Regions from separate parts of the Streptomyces sp. NPDC014891 genome, predicted to be linked through region 2. Evidence: predicted binding sites of a transcription regulator. Region 2 holds the regulator's gene; the other holds the start of a gene.
What was found. Region 2 encodes HrcA, which represses chaperone genes, less so after heat shock. Its sites were predicted from a motif close to TTNGCACTCNGNNNNNCNGAGTGCNAA; they were not measured.
Positions count from the first base shown of each region.

Region 1: groL (chaperonin GroEL) is a predicted target of HrcA. The motif match lies at 1,867-1,893, and genes of this name have one in related genera.

Region 1 is NZ_JBIBWF010000007.1:157,078-165,149, forward strand. It holds gene thrC (threonine synthase) at 1-753, shown strand, start outside; gene ACF09E_RS21410 (MoaD/ThiS family protein) at 794-1,072, shown strand; gene ACF09E_RS21415 (cold-shock protein) at 1,481-1,684, shown strand; gene groL (chaperonin GroEL) at 2,060-3,688, shown strand; gene ACF09E_RS21425 (hypothetical protein) at 3,831-5,507, opposite strand; gene ACF09E_RS21430 (hypothetical protein) at 5,497-7,146, opposite strand; gene ACF09E_RS21435 (SRPBCC domain-containing protein) at 7,376-7,846, shown strand; gene ACF09E_RS21440 (class I SAM-dependent methyltransferase) at 7,868-8,072, opposite strand, start outside.
Region 2 is NZ_JBIBWF010000002.1:385,567-393,638, forward strand. It holds gene ACF09E_RS06380 (nitronate monooxygenase) at 1-817, opposite strand, end outside; gene dnaJ (molecular chaperone DnaJ) at 984-2,120, opposite strand; gene hrcA (heat-inducible transcriptional repressor HrcA) at 2,121-3,140, opposite strand; gene ACF09E_RS06395 (MBL fold metallo-hydrolase) at 3,289-4,017, shown strand; gene ACF09E_RS06400 (DUF3097 domain-containing protein) at 4,141-4,941, shown strand; gene hemW (radical SAM family heme chaperone HemW) at 5,121-6,362, opposite strand; gene ACF09E_RS06410 (AMP-dependent synthetase/ligase) at 6,444-8,072, opposite strand, start outside.

The DNA.
Region 1 (8,072 bases), on a different contig from region 2:
GGCAAGGTCGTCATGGCCGGTGTCTACGGCGGTGACCTCGTCGCCATCGAGGGCAACTACGACGACGTCAACCGCTTCTGCTCCGAGCTCATCGGCGACCCGCTGGGCGAGGGCTGGGGCTTCGTCAACGTCAACCTCCGCCCGTACTACGGCGAGGGCTCCAAGACGCTGGCGTACGAGATCTGCGAGCAGCTCGGCTGGGTCATCCCCGACCAGCTCGTCATCCCGATCGCCTCCGGCTCCCAGCTCACCAAGATCGACAAGGGCCTCCAGGAGCTGATCAAGCTGGGCCTCGTCGAGGACAAGCCCTACAAGATCTTCGGCGCCCAGGCCGAGGGCTGCTCCCCGGTGTCCGCGGCCTACAAGGCCGGACACGACGTCGTGCGCCCGCAGAAGCCGAACACGATCGCCAAGTCCCTCGCGATCGGCAACCCGGCCGACGGCCCGTACGTCCTCGACATCGCCCGCCGCACCGGCGGCGCCGTGGAGGACGTGAACGACGAGCAGGTCGTGGACGCGATCAAGCTCCTCGCGCAGACCGAGGGCATCTTCGCCGAGACCGCGGGCGGCGTGACCGTCGGCGTCACGCGGAAGCTCGTCGAGAACGGCCTGATCGACCCGAACCTCACCACGGTCGTCCTCAACACCGGCGACGGGCTCAAGACCCTGGACGCGGTGGCCGACACCTCTCAGGCGACCGTCACCATCCGCCCGAGCCTGGACGCGTTCCGCGACGCCGGCCTCGCCCACTGAGCCCGTCCGCACTCCAGGCCCACTGAAAGGTTACGAAGACATGGCCGTGAACGTCCGCATCCCCACCATCCTCCGCACGTACACGGGCGGGCAGTCCGAGGTCCAGGCCGAGGGCGCGACCCTCGCCGAGGTCATCGCGGACCTGGAGAAGAACCACACGGGCATCGCCGCCCGCGTCCTCGACGACCAGGGCAAGCTGCGCCGCTTCGTCAACGTCTACGTGAACGACGACGACGTGCGCTTCGAGCAGGGCCTGGAGACGGCCACCCCGGCCGGCGCCGGCGTCTCGATCATCCCGGCCGTCGCCGGAGGCTGCTGAGCCCCTCCGGGACCACCGGTCGTCCCGTCTCTCTTGAATTGCCCCTTCCGCGCGTAAAAGCGGAAGGGGCAATTCTGCATGGTTGAGCGCGGTAGAGTTGGGGAAGTCCCCTCCGCTGCCCATGCCGGGCGCATATGAGAATGCGTCCCCGCACGACAAGAAGCAGCCAAAGTGTGTGCGCGTTGTGTACCTTCTGCGCGCTTTGCCGGGCCCGACTTGCCCGGTCATCCAAGGGAATCTCCCCAATTCGTCTTTCCAGGACGCCCAGAATTCTCGCTCGAATGACCTGTTGCAGAGGGCAGTTGGGCAGATACATTCAGCCGCGGTCGACGCGTTCCGGCGCAGGGTCTGACCCGGGTTCCGCGAAGTGCGGGTCCCGCGCAAGGGCCAGTAATAGGGGAGTTAGGCATGGCTCAGGGCACCGTCAAGTGGTTCAACGCGGAGAAGGGCTACGGCTTCATCGCGGTCGACGGTGGTGCGGATGTTTTCGTCCACTACAGCGCGATCCAGATGGATGGCTACCGCAGCCTCGAAGAGGGACAGCGAGTCGAGTTCGAGATCTCGCAGGGCCAGAAGGGTCCGCAGGCGGACATGGTCAAGCTCGCCGTCTGAGCGCGGCGCGATCGGCCACCGACGCAACGCCGTCGAGGGGTCCGCATCCCTGAGGGGATGCGGACCCCTCGCGCGTTCCCCGGCCCCCCCCGCACCGCTCCGTGCCTGGTCCGGAGCCGTTCCACGCCCCCCGCGCGCCCCTCCCGTCACCCCCCTCCCCGTATCCCGATCATCGAGAGTCGCTTGCACTCTCATAGGGCGAGTGCTAATCATTGGCGTTAGCACTCGGAAGGTGAGAGTGCTACGAGGATCGGGCAGACGAGGCCGCCGGCCGGGTGGGGCAAGGAACCACGCGGAGTCGCGGAGGCCGTCCGTCGCGGGCGTCGGCGCGGTCCTGGAGCGTTATCCACCCCATGTCCGGGAGGACCACTTCACATGGCCAAGATCATCGCGTTCGACGAGGAGGCCCGGCGCGGTCTCGAGCGCGGCATGAACCAGCTCGCTGACGCCGTCAAGGTCACCCTCGGCCCCAAGGGCCGCAACGTCGTCCTCGAGAAGAAGTGGGGCGCCCCCACGATCACCAACGATGGTGTCTCCATCGCCAAGGAGATCGAGCTCGAGGACCCGTACGAGAAGATCGGCGCCGAGCTGGTCAAGGAAGTCGCCAAGAAGACGGACGACGTCGCCGGCGACGGTACGACCACCGCCACCGTTCTCGCCCAGGCGCTCGTCCGCGAGGGCCTGCGCAACGTCGCCGCGGGTGCCAACCCGATGGCCCTCAAGCGCGGTATCGAGAAGGCCGTCGAGGCCGTCTCCGGCGCCCTGCTCGAGCAGGCGAAGGATGTCGAGACCAAGGAGCAGATCGCTTCCACGGCCTCCATCTCCGCCGCCGACACCCAGATCGGCGAGCTCATCGCCGAGGCGATGGACAAGGTCGGCAAGGAAGGCGTCATCACCGTCGAGGAGTCGCAGACCTTCGGGCTCGAGCTGGAGCTCACCGAGGGCATGCGCTTCGACAAGGGCTACATCTCGGCGTACTTCGCCACCGACATGGAGCGCATGGAGGCGTCGCTCGACGACCCCTACCTCCTGATCGTCAACTCCAAGATCTCCTCCGTGAAGGACCTGCTCCCGCTCCTGGAGAAGGTCATGCAGTCGGGCAAGCCGCTGCTGATCATCGCCGAGGACGTCGAGGGCGAGGCCCTGTCGACCCTGGTCGTCAACAAGATCCGCGGCACCTTCAAGTCCGTCGCGGTCAAGGCCCCGGGCTTCGGCGACCGTCGCAAGGCCATGCTGAACGACATCGCCATCCTCACCGGCGGCACGGTCATCTCCGAGGAGGTCGGCCTGAAGCTGGAGAACGCGGGCCTCGACCTGCTGGGCCGCGCCCGCAAGGTCGTCATCACCAAGGACGAGACCACCATCGTCGACGGTGCCGGTGACAGCGAGCAGGTCGCCGGTCGCGTGAACCAGATCCGCGCCGAGATCGAGAACTCCGACTCGGACTACGACCGCGAGAAGCTCCAGGAGCGCCTCGCGAAGCTGGCCGGCGGCGTGGCCGTCATCAAGGCCGGCGCCGCGACCGAGGTCGAGCTCAAGGAGCGCAAGCACCGCATCGAGGACGCCGTGCGCAACGCGAAGGCGGCCGTCGAGGAGGGCATCGTCGCCGGCGGTGGCGTGGCCCTGCTCCAGGCGTCGACCGTCTTCGAGAAGCTCGAGGCCGACCTCGCCGGCGACGAGGCCACCGGTGCCGCGATCGTGAAGCTGGCCCTGGAGGCCCCGCTCAAGCAGATCGCCGTCAACGCCGGCCTCGAGGGCGGCGTCGTGGCGGAGAAGGTCCGCAACCTGCCCGTCGGCCACGGCCTCAACGCCGCGACCAACGAGTACGTCGACCTCATCGCCGAGGGCATCATCGACCCGGCGAAGGTCACGCGCTCCGCGCTGCAGAACGCCGCGTCGATCGCCGCGCTGTTCCTCACCACCGAGGCCGTCATCGCCGACAAGCCGGAGAAGGCCGCCGCGCCGGCCGGCGGCGGCATGCCGGGCGGTGACATGGACTTCTGATCCTCCGGGATCGGCGGTTCACCGCGGAACGCGTGAGCGGGCCGCGAGAGAACGGAACGAGGGCGGCACTCCCCTGCAGGGGGGTGCCGCCCTCGGGCGCTTCCGGGGCCTCCGGGACCGGAAACGGGTCCCGGCCCCGTGGTCAGCGGACGTCGAGGTAGTCCGCCCAGGAGAACGGCGACGTGAAGTGCGTGGCGTCGCCGTAGGAGCGGAGCCGCCAGGTGCCGTCCACGGTCGCCTTCGCCCGGAGCGAGATCCTCCCGTCGGCGGCCGGCCGGCCGGTGGCGACCTGCCGCCAGGTCGTCGAGCCCCTGGCCTGGAACTGCAGGGCCACGGAGCCGCTGCCGAACGTCCGCCAGCTGTGGTTCGTGTAGTGCTGGAGGGTGCCCGTCATGGTGACGTAGGCGCCCTTGCGGACCGGCTCGGGACCGGCGTTCGCGCCGGTGATCCGGGTCTCGGTGCGGACGAGGCGGAAGGTGTTGCTGACGGCGTCGCCGAGGGCGTCCGTCGCCGGGTGCCGGAGCCGGTACCAGCCGCCGCGGCTGCTGCCCCGGACGGTGGTGGCGTAGGAGCGGTCCGCCGTGGCGGAGCCGATCCGCCGCCAGCCGGACCGGCCGTCGGAGGAGACCTCCAGGAGGAGCGGCTCCGCGCCGAAGGAGGCCTCCGGGTCGTAGGTGGCGCGCAGCGTCCCGGTCGCGGTGACCGTGGCGTCGGCCGCCAGGGAGCGGGAGTTGAGGAGGACCCGTGCCTCCTGCGGCATGGCGAGCCGGCCCCCGACCGAGGCGGTGCCGAAGCTCTGGTACGGGTCGACCGGCACGGCCGTCCAGCTGTCGACGTACTGCCCGGGGAGGGACGGGATCCTCGCGGTGAACCGGCCGTCCGCGTCGGTCGTGACGACCTTGGCGAACACCGGGTCGAGGGAACCGCCGCGGGCCGGGCCGATCTGGAGCTGCTGGCCGGCCAGCGGTGCGGCGCCGCGGGCCGGGTCGGTCATCCGCCCGGTGACGGTCGCCTGCTGCCCGGGGAGGACCCGTGTGCGGTCCGCGGCGGCCTTCACGGTCACGACGTGCGGGCGCCAGGTGTAGAGGGTGCGGGTGTATCCGGCGCTGCCGTGGACCTCCTCGCTGTCCTCGGTGTAGGCCACGCGGAACTCGTCGCCGGGGCGGACGTCCTGGTACGCCTCGCCGGTGAAGGTGCCGGTGGCGTCGGTGACGGGTGACTGCACCGGGCTCGCCGGGGGTGTCCTCCGCTGGACGTCGACCGTCCGCCCGGTGATCGGCACGATGTCCCCGGAGCCGGGCTGGACTCCGGTCAGGGTGCCGGTGGGGACCGTGGTGCGGTCGTCCCAGCCGGGGGCGGAGAAGGCGAACTCGAGCTGCGGCCTGAGTGTGAAGTCGAGGACGCCGGCGTCGGTGCGGGTCAGGGTGTTGCCGAGGGAGTCGGTGGCCGTGACGTCGATGGCGTACCGGCCGAGGGCGGGGATCGTGCCGCCGTCCTCGGTCAGCTTCAGCGGGGCCTGACCCAGGCCGAAGCGGCCCTTGTCCCACGCGTACGCGGGGACCGAGGGGATCTCGACGACCGTGTCGCCCCTGCGGAGCGTCGCGGAGACCTTGGTGACCGTGGCACCGGGGGTGTCGGTCCAGGCGGAGACGCCGAAGGCGCCGCGCTGGTGGCTGTCGGTGACGGCGGGGCCGATGCCGAGGGAGGAGGGGGTGCCGGCGGCCTGCGCCGGGGTCGCGGCCGCGCCGCCTGCGCCGAGCAGGACCGCGGCGAGGGCCGTGGCGAGAGGGGCGGTGGTCCGCCGGTGGTCAGCGCGCATCGATGTACTTCGCCTTCGTCTCGCTGTAGAAGTAGCCGTTCGCGGACTGCTTCACCAACGCCCAGGAGCCGTCGCCGTAGTTGGTGGCGCGGAAGCTGAACTTCCCGTCGGCGCCGGTCGCGACGTTCCGGGTGACCCAGTACCACTCGGTCTCGCCCTTGGGCTTGAACAGGAGGGTGACCTTGGCTCCCCTGAGGGGCTTCCAGACGCCGCCGCTCTGCTGCTGGAGGGTGCCGGAGACGGTCATCTTGGCGTTCACGTACGGGCGGGAGGGGCTGATGGCGAACGCGGAGAACCGGGTCGGCACGCGGCCGAGCCGGATGCTGCCGGTGGTCCGGGCGGTCATCTGGTCGGTCTCGGCGTGGTGGAGCCGGTAGAGCGCGTTGACGTAGCCCTGGGAGGAGACCTCGAAGGGGCAGTAGCCGGCGGTGCCGCCGCTCGCCCGGGCTCCGGCGAGGTTCCGCCAGGTGCGGCCGTTGTCCAGGGAGGCCTGGAGGGAGACGGTCTGGTCACCGCAGGAGGCCTGGGTCGTCATGCGGCCGGTGCCGCGGACCCTGCCGTACTCGTCGAGCGTGATGCCCCAGTGGGTGAAGGAGAAGGGCTGGGGGACCGCGATGGTCCCCTCGTCGTACGCGCGGGACCGGTAGTAGACCGACGGCGCGAGGGAGGTGTAGACCCCCGTCGCGTAGGTGGCGCGCGCCCCGTAGGAGAACGTGCCGTCGGCGGCCGAAACCCCCCGGCCCATCAGCCCGTTCACCGCGAGGGTGAAGTCGGGCCGGCTGCTCGTGGTGACGAGCGGGGCGCCGGGGTACGGCTTCCAGCCGTCCGGGGTCAGCTGCTCGACGCGGCCGGTGACGGTGACGTTCGTGTCCTTCGCGACGCGGTACTTGTCCAGCCGGGCCGCGATCCGGTAGGTGGTCTTCTCGATGCCGACCTCGGGGACGGGGGCGGGCGCGCCGGGCACGGTGTCGGCGGCGGGGGCGACGACGGTCGCCGTGCCGCGGGTGATCGCGCCGTTCGGGGTGAACGGCAGGGTGAAGGAGCCGTCCGAGCCGGTGGTGGCCGTGCCGGTCAGCTCCTTCCAGGTGTCGGTGTAGGTGTGGACGGTGACCTTGACGGAGGTTCCGGCGCGGGCCGGGGTCACGGTGCCGGTGACCGGGTCCCAGGTGGTGGCGCGACCGGAGAGGACGACCTTCCGGGCGGTGAGGCTCGTGGTCTTCCGGTCGAAGGACAGGTCCGAGACGCCGGTGTGCAGCTTGTGGGCGTACGTGCCGCCGGTCCACTTCTGGACGGTGCCGCCGGACTGCCGGTACTCGACGAGGACCGGGTAGGTGCCGTACGCGGTGCCCTCCGGCATCCGCGGCGCGGTGTCGGTGACGTAGCCGTAGGGCCGTCCCGCGTCCGTGTTCCCGTCCTGCCAGCGCAGATCGTCGGTGGAGGCGAGGACGGCGGCGCCGGGGGCGGTGGAGGCCAGCACGCTGACCTTGATCCACAGCGGGCTTCCGCTGATCTGGACGCCGAGCCGGGCGTCGTCGGTGGTGAAGACGGCGGACACGTCGGCCGCGTGTGCGGCCGGGGCGTGGACGACGGCGGGTGTGATGACGCCCGCCGAGAGAGCGAAGACGGCTGCGGCACGCACGAAGGCGTGCGGAAGCCTGCGCGTTGAGCGCGGCAAAGGGACCCCCCACAGGTCTGAAGACGGCGGCTGCGTCATGGTCGAGACGGCCGCGTGGGCAGAACTGTAGCGCTCGACTGTTGAACGTGTTCACTTGGTTTACGGAAGGTGTCGCCCGTGAGGAGGTGCCGGACGTGCTGGGCGGGGGCGGTGGGGCGATCCTGGAAGGGCCCCTGCGTGAAGGGAACGGACCATGGTCACCCTCCTGACGACCCCGGCCGACCGCGAGCTGGTCATCACCCGCACCTTCGACGCCCCGCCGGACCGGGTCTGGGAGGCGTGGACGGTCCCCGAGCACGTCCGTGCGTGGTACGGGGTGTCCGCGCTGACCACGACGGCCGTCGACATCGATCTGCGGGTGGGCGGCGCCTGGCGCTGGGGCCAGACCGCCCCGGACGGGCAGGAGTTCGTCTTCTCCGGCCGGTACGTGGACGTCGTCCCGGTGGAGCGGCTCGACTACACGGAGGTCTTCGAGCAGATGCCGGACGCCGACCCGGTCCGCGTCGCGCTCACCTTCGACGCGACCCCGGACGGGGGTACGGCCCTGACCAGTACGTCCTTCTGGCCGTCGAACGAGAGCCGGGACCAGGCGCTGGCCGCGGGCATGGAGGCGGGGGTACGGGAGCAGTACGACCGGCTGGCGGAGCACCTGAGGTCGATGTGAGGGCCGGCTCCCCCCGCCGGGTCACGGGCGCCGGAAGAGCGCCGTCCAGAGGAAGGGTTCGCCGAAGGCGGGGGAGTCGGCGGGCTCGTCGCGCATGCGGCGGATCTCGACCTCGGTCAGGCCGGCGAAGACCGCGCGCAACGCGGCGTCCGTGTAGGCGAGTCCGCCGTCGAGGCGGCCCTTCCGGTAGAAGTCGGCATCGGGCAGTTCGGAGCCCATGCCGCCT
Region 2 (8,072 bases):
TGAAGGCCCGGGTGAGGACGGTCCGGGTGTACAGCGGGTCGGTCAGGGCCCGCTTGTGCAGGGCGTGGGCTCCCGACTCGGGGCAGCGGAGGAAGGCGGTGCCGAGCTGGGCCGCGTCCGCCCCGGCGGCGAGGACGGCGGCGATCTGCGCGCCGCGCATGATGCCGCCGGCCGCGACGACCGGCAGGGAGACGCTCTCGCGGACCAGGCCGAGCAGGGTGAGCAGCCCGGTGCCCGGGGCGTCCTCGGCGGGGTCGTCGCGGAAGCCGCCCTGGTGTCCGCCGGCCTCGGCGCCCTGCACGCAGACGGCGTCCGCCCCGGCCTGCTGGGCGGCGAGGGCCTCGTCGGCGGAGGTGACGGTCACGATCGTGAACGTCCCGACCCGCGCGAAGGAGGCCAGGACCTCGGGCGTGGGGCAGCCGAAGGTGAAGGAGACGACCCGGACCGGGTCCTCCAGAAGGATCGCCAGCTTCGCGTCGTACGCGTCGTCGCGGTGGTCGTCGGTCTCACCGAGCGGGGTGTCGTACCAGGTGGCCTCGCCCGCGAGCTGGTGCCGGTAGACCTCGACGGCGGCGGGGTCGGCGGGCCGTCCGGAGTCCGGCAGGAAGAGGTTCACGCCGAAGGGGCGCGCGGTGAGTCCGCGCAGCTGCTTGATCTCCTGGTAGAGGCCGCCGGCCGTCTTGTACCCGCCGGCCAGGAACCCGAGCGCCCCGGCCGCGGACACGGCTCCGACCAGCTCGGGGGAGGAGGCGCCACCCGCCATGGGGGCCTGCACGATCGGGAACCGAGAGAGATCGTTCAGTGCGGTGGTGGACATATGGGCATCGTGCCATGCGCCTGCTTCCGGGCCGAATCCGTCCGTCAGGTCACGGAGGCCCGGCTCCGGCGGCCCGCGGCGGGCGTCCGACCCGTGCCCGGGTCGGCGGAAGGGGCGGTCGCCGCGATCCGCGGCCACCGCCCCTTCCGTCCGGAGATTCTCCGGCCTAGCGCCCGTTGAACGCGTCCTTCAACCGCGAGAACAGTCCCTGCTGCCCCGGCTGGAACTGCCCGGTGGGCCGTTCCTCGCCGCGGAGCTTGGCCAGTTCGCGCAGGAGGCGCTCCTGCTCGGCGTCCAGCTTGCCCGGGGTCTGCACCTCGACGTGCACGATCAGGTCGCCCCGGCCGTTCCCGCGCAGATGCGTGACGCCGCGGCCGTGCAGCGGGATCGACTGGCCGGACTGGGTGCCCGGCCGGATGTCGATCTCCTCGACGCCGTCGAGGGTCTGCAGCGGCACCTTCGTGCCGAGCGCGCCCGCGGTCATCGGGATGGTCACCGTGCAGTGCAGGTCGTCACCGCGCCGCTGGAAGGTCTCGTGCGGCGTCTCGTGGATCTCGACGTACAGGTCGCCGGCGGGGCCGCCGCCGGGGCCGACCTCGCCCTCGCCCGCGAGCTGGATCCGGGTGCCGTTGTCGACACCGGCCGGGATCTTGACCGTGAGGGTGCGGCGGGACCGGACCCGGCCGTCGCCCGCGCACTCGGGGCACGGGGTCGGGACGACGGTGCCGAAGCCCTGGCACTGCGGGCAGGGACGGGAGGTCATGACCTGGCCCAGGAAGGACCGGGTGACCTGGGAGACCTCACCGCGGCCGCGGCACATGTCGCAGGTCTGCGCGGAGGTGCCGGGCGCGGCTCCCTCGCCGGAGCAGGTCGTGCAGACGACCGCCGTGTCGACCTGGATGTCCTTGGTGGTGCCGAAGGCCGCCTCGTTGAGGTCGATCTCCAGCCGGATCATGGCGTCCTGGCCGCGGCGGGTCCGCGAGCGCGGGCCGCGCTGCTGGGACGTGCCGAAGAAGGCGTCCATGATGTCGGAGAAGTTGCCGAAGCCACCGGCCCCGAAGCCGCCCGCGCCGCCTCCGCCGGAGGCCGACAGCGGGTCGCCGCCCAGGTCGTAGACCTGCTTCTTCTGCGGGTCCGAGAGGACCTCGTAGGCGGCGTTGATCTCCTTGAAGCGTTCCTGCGTCTTGGGATCGGGATTGACGTCCGGGTGCAGCTCGCGCGCGAGCCTCCGGAACGCCTTCTTGATCTCGTCCTGGGACGCGTCGCGGCGCACGCCGAGTACGGCGTAGTAGTCCGTGGCCACTTACGACTCCGCCAGGATCTGTCCGACGTAACGTGCCACTGCGCGTACCGCTCCCATCGTTCCGGGGTAGTCCATGCGGGTCGGTCCGACCACGCCGAGTTTGGCGACTGCCTCGCCGCCCGAACCGTAGCCGACCGAGACGACGGACGTGGAGCTCAGCCCCTCGTGGGCGTTCTCGTGCCCGATCCGTACGGTCATGCCCGATTCCTTGGCCTCGCCGAGCAGCTTGAGGAGCACGACCTGCTCCTCCAGTGCTTCGAGCACGGGCCTGATCATCAGGGGGAAGTCGGGGCCGAAGCGGGTGAGATTGGCGGTACCGCCGATCATCAGCCGTTCCTCGTGCTCCTCGACCAGGGTCTCCAGGAGGGTCGCGAGCACGGACGAGACCGTGGCGCGGTCCTCGATCTCCTCGAAGGACTCGGGAAGGTCCTGCACCAGCTGCGGCACGTCGGCGAACCGGCGGCCGACGACCCGGCTGTTGAGCCGGGCCCGCAGGTCGGCCAGCGAGGTCTCGCCGAACGGCGCGGGGCAGTCCACGACCCGCTGCTCGACGCGTCCGGTGTCCGTGATGAGCACCAGCATCAGGCGGGCCGGGGCCAGCGAGAGCAGCTCCACGTGCCGGACCGTCGAACGGGTCAGCGAGGGGTACTGGACGACGGCGACCTGCCGGGTCAGCTGCGCGAGCAGCCGGACCGTGCGGCCGACGACGTCGTCCAGGTCCACCGCGCCGTCGAGGAAGTTGTGGATGGCCCGGCGCTCGGGCGTCGACAGCGGCTTGACGCCGGCGAGCCGGTCGACGAAGAGGCGGTACCCCTTGTCGGTCGGAATGCGGCCGGCGCTGGTGTGGGGCTGGGCGATGAAGCCCTCTTCCTCCAGGACGGCCATGTCGTTGCGCACGGTGGCGGGCGAGACGCCGAGCTTGTGGCGCTCGGTGAGCGCCTTGGAGCCGACGGGCTCCTCCGTCCCGACGTAGTCCTGGACGATGGCGCGCAGTACCTCGAGCCTGCGTTCGCTGAGCATCGCGCGCACCTCCAGCTGTCGACGTCGTTCCGGTTGCTCCGCTTTTGGCACTCGCCCTGTCCGAGTGCCAGCGATCCCCCGGCCAGTGTACGGCGGCGGGCGTCGCTCCTGGCAAGGTGGCGGCGCCCGCACCCGTTAGCGTCGCCCCATGGACATCGATTGGGAAGCGCACGGATGGGAGCGGCTCGCCGACGGGGTGGGGCGGCGACGGCTGCCCGGTTGGGACGCCACCGTGGGTCTGGCCCTGGGCACACGGGCGGTGCTGCTGTACGACACGGGGTCCTCGCTCGCGGAGGGGGCCGAGCTGCGGGCGCAGATCGCCGCGCTCACCGGCGGCCGAAAGGTGACGCACATCGCACTCAGCCACCCCCACTTCGACCACGTGCTCGGCACGGCCGTCTTCGCGGGCGCCGAGGTCTTCGGCGCGGTGGGCGCGGACGACCTGCTGGGCGGGGCGCGGGCCCGGGAGGAGATGCGCGCGGACGCGGTCGCGCAGGGCATGGACGCGGAGGCCGCGGAGGCGGCGGCGGACGTCCTGGTCGCCCCGCGGCACGTGGTCTCCGGCGAGTGGACGCTCGACCTGGGCGGCCGGCAGGTCCTACTGGCCAACGTCGGCCCCGGCCACACGGGCCACGACCTGGTGCTCCTGGTGCCGGGCGAGCGGGAGGTGGTCTTCTGCGGCGACCTGGTCGAGGAGTCGGGCGAGCCGCAGGCGGGCCCGGACGCGATCCCCGCCCGCTGGCCGGACGCGCTCGACCGGCTGCTGCGGCTCGGCGGCGAGGACGCGGTGTACGTCCCGGGGCACGGCGCGGTGGTGGACGCCGCGTTCGTACGACTCCAGCGGGAGGAACTGGCAACGCGCTTCTCCGTCGCATAACGTCGCCCGAATGCGCAGCTACAACCCGGATCTGACACCCCCTTGACCGCACCTCCCGGGGGACGACCCCCGGACCCCCGGCAGCACCCCTGACACCGCGCCGCCCCGGACAGGAACGAGCCCATGCGCAGCTACAACCCGGATCTGACACCCCCTTGGAAGCGCTCGGCGCCCGTTCCCGAGGTGCCGGCCGACCGCGACCTGGTGGTCGAGGAGGTCACCACCGGCTTCTGCGGGGCGGTGATCGGCTGCGAGGCGGGGACGGTGACCCTGGAGGACCGCTTCGGCAAGCACCGCGTGTTCCCGCTGGACCCGCGGGGCTTCCTCCTGGAGGGCCGGGTCGTGACCCTGGTCCGTCCGTCGGCCGGGCCCGTCCGTCCCAGCCGGACGGCCTCGGGCTCGGTGGCCGTCCCCGGGGCGCGGGCCCGCGTGGCGCGCGCCGGCCGGATCTACGTGGAGGGCCGGCACGACGCCGAGCTGGTGGAACGCGTCTGGGGCGACGACCTCCGCATCGAGGGCGTCGTCGTGGAGTACCTGGAGGGCGTCGACGACCTTCCGTCGATCGTCGCGGAGTTCGACCCCGCGCCGGACGCCCGCCTGGGCGTCCTGGTCGACCACCTGGTCCCGGGTTCGAAGGAGTCGCGGATCGCCGCCCGGGTGACCTCGCCGGACGTGCTGGTCGTGGGCCACCCGTACATCGACGTCTGGGAGGCGGTGAAGCCGGCGTCGGTGGGCATCCGGGCCTGGCCTCGCGTCCCCAGGGGCCAGGACTGGAAGACGGGCGTGTGCGAGGCCCTGGGCTGGCCCGCGAACACCGGCGCCGCCTGGCAGCACATCCTGTCGCGGGTGACCTCGTACAAGGATCTGGAGCCGGAGCTGCTGGGCCGGGTGGAGGAGCTGATCGACTTCGTGACGGCGCCGTAGGGATCCGCGGGAGCCGGCCCGGCGGGGTGGAGTCCGGGCCACCGGAACGGGCGCGTCCCGGCGGGCCGGGGTCGGGTGGCGCGCCCGCCACGTCGAGCCCCGAGTCGGACGGGTCGGGGGCCGGGGAGGGCCGGACCGGGCCACGCCGCCGCGGACCCGGCGCGCTCGCCGGAACGGCTCTAGTCGACGAGGTCCCGCACCACGGCGTCGGCGAGCAGGCGCCCGCGCAGGGTCAGCACCGCCCGGCCCGCCGCGTAGGGGCCGGCGTCCAGGAGCCCGTCGGCGAGGGCCCTGCGGGAGGCTTCGAGGCCCGCCGGCTTGAGGAGGGACAGCTCGACGCCCTCCTTGAGCCGCAGTTCGAGGAGGACGCGCTCGACCCTCCGGTCCTCCTCGGAGAGCAGCTCCCGTCCGGCCCCCGGGGTCTTCCCCGCGGCCAGCGCGGCGGCGTACGCGCCGGGGTGCTTGACGTTCCACCAGCGGACGCCGCCGACGTGGCTGTGGGCGCCGGGGCCCGCGCCCCACCAGTCGGCCCCGCGCCAGTACAGCTCGTTGTGGAGGCAGCGGCCGGCCTCGGAGGTGGCCCAGTTGGAGACCTCGTACCAGGCGAAGCCGGCCGCGGAGAGGACGTCCTCGGCGATCAGGTACCGGTCGGCGTGGACGTCGTCGTCGGTCATGGGGACCTCGCCGCGCCGGATGCGGCGGGCGAGCTGCGTGCCCTCCTCGACGATCAGCGCGTAGGCGCTGATGTGGTCGGGTCCGGCGCCGAGGGCCGCGTCGAGGGAGGCCCGCCAGTCGTCGTCGGTCTCGCCCGGGGTGCCGTAGATCAGGTCGAGGTTGACGTGCTCGAAGCCGGCGGCCCTCGCCTCCCCGACGCAGGCCTCGGGGCGGCCCGGGGTGTGCGTGCGGTCGAGGATCTTCAGGACGTGCTGCTTGGCGCTCTGCATGCCGAAGGAGATCCGGTTGAACCCGCCGGCGCGCAGCTCCGCCAGGTAGGCCGGGTCCACGGAGTCGGGGTTCGCCTCGGTCGTCACCTCGGCGTCGTCGGCGAGCCCGAACTCCTCGCGGACGGCCCCCAGCATCCGTACGAGGTCGCCGGCGGCGAGCAGCGTGGGCGTGCCGCCGCCCACGAAGACGGTCCGGACCGGCCGGGGGTCGTCCCCGAGGACCTTGCGGGCGAGCCGGACCTCCTCGACGACCTGGTCGGCGTAGTTGTCCCGGGAGGCGAGCACGCCGCCGGTCCCCCGCAGCTCGCCGGCCGTGTAGGTGTTGAAGTCGCAGTACCCGCAGCGCGTCGCGCAGTAGGGCACGTGCAGATAGAACCCGAGCGGACGCTCCTCCGCCCCTTCAAGGGCGTGCGGGGGCAGCGCCCCGTCGTCGGGGACGGACTCACCATCGGGCAGTACGGAAGGCATGAGCCCCATTGTCCCGTACTGCCCGGGGTGGACGTTCGGCCTGTGGACAACCTCTCCGCAGGGGGCGGGTCAGGCCCCGCGCGGGCGGGGTCAGGACTCCCGCGAGCCCGCGTACATCTCCTCGATGAGCGCCTTGTACTCGCGCTCCACCACCGGCCGCTTCAGCTTCAGCGACGGGGTGAGCTCGCCGTGCTCGATGTCGAGGTCGCGCGGCAGCAGCCGGAACTTCTTGATCGTCTGCCAGCGCTGGAGGCCCTCGTTGAGGCGGTCGACGTAGCCCTGGACCATCTCGACGGTCTTCGGATCGGCGACGACCTCGGCGTACGACGCGCCGCCCAGGCCGTGGTCGGCGGCCCAGCCGAGGAGGGTGGGCTCGTCGAGGGCGATCAGGGCGGTGCAGAAGTTCCGGTCGGCTCCGTGCACCAGGATGTTCGAGACGAACGGGCAGACGGCCTTGAACTGGCCCTCGACCTCGGCCGGCGCGATGTACTTGCCGCCGGACGTCTTGATCAGGTCCTTCTTGCGGTCGGTGATCCGCAGGTAGCCGTCGGCGGACAGCTCGCCGATGTCGCCGGTGTGGAACCAGCCGTCGGACTCCAGGACCTCGGCCGTCTTCTCGGGCAGGCCGTGGTAGCCCTCCATGACGCCCGGGCCGCGCAGCAGGATCTCGCCGTCGTCGGCGATCCGGACCTCGGTGCCGGGGAGCGGCTTGCCGACGGTGCCGGTGCGGTAGGCCTCGCCCGGGTTGACGAAGGAGGCCGCGGAGGTCTCGGTGAGTCCGTAGCCCTCCAGGATGTGGATGCCGGCGCCGGAGAAGAAGTAGCCGATCTCGGGGGCGAGCGCGGCGGATCCGGAGATGCAGGCGCGCAGGTTGCCGCCGAAGGCCTCGCGGATCTTGGCGTAGACGAGCGCGTCGGCGACCTTGTGCTTGGCGGTGAGGCCGAAGGGCGCGGAGGCGGTGCCGGTGCGGCGGAAGTTGTCCTGGCTGGTCCGGGCGTACTCGCGGGAGACGCCGGCGGCCCACTGGAAGATCTTGTACTTGGCGCCGCCGGCGGCGCGGGCCTTGGCGGCGACGCCGTTGTAGACCTTCTCGAAGATGCGAGGCACGGCCGCCATGTAGGTGGGCTGGACGACCGGCAGGTTCTCGATGATCTTGTCGACCCGGCCGTCGACGGCGGTGACGTGGCCGACCTCGATCTGGCCGGAGGTGAGGACCTTGCCGAAGACGTGGGCGAGCGGCAGCCACAGGTACTGGACGTCGGCCTGGGTGACGAGGCCGGTGGCGGCGATGGCCTTGGCCATGTACGACCAGTTGTCGTGCGGGAGGCGGACGCCCTTGGGGCGGCCGGTGGTGCCCGAGGTGTAGATGACGGTGGCGAGCTGCGTGGCGGTGATCGCCGCGACCCGCTCCTTCACGGCCTCGGGGTGCTTCTCCAGGTACGCCGTGCCGCGCGCCTCCAGCTCGGCGAGGGTGAGGACGAACTGGCCGTCGCTCTCCACCCCGGTCGCGTCCACGACGACGATGTGGCGGAGGTTCGGCAGTTCGGCGCGGCGCTCGACGGCCTTGGCGAGCTGGGCCGCGTCCTCGGCGATGAGGACCCGCGACTCGGAGTCCGAGAGGATGAACGCCGACTCCTCGGCGTTGGTCTGCGGGTAGACCGTGGTGGTCGCGGCGCCCGCGCACATCACGCCCAGGTCGGCGAGGATCCACTCGACCCG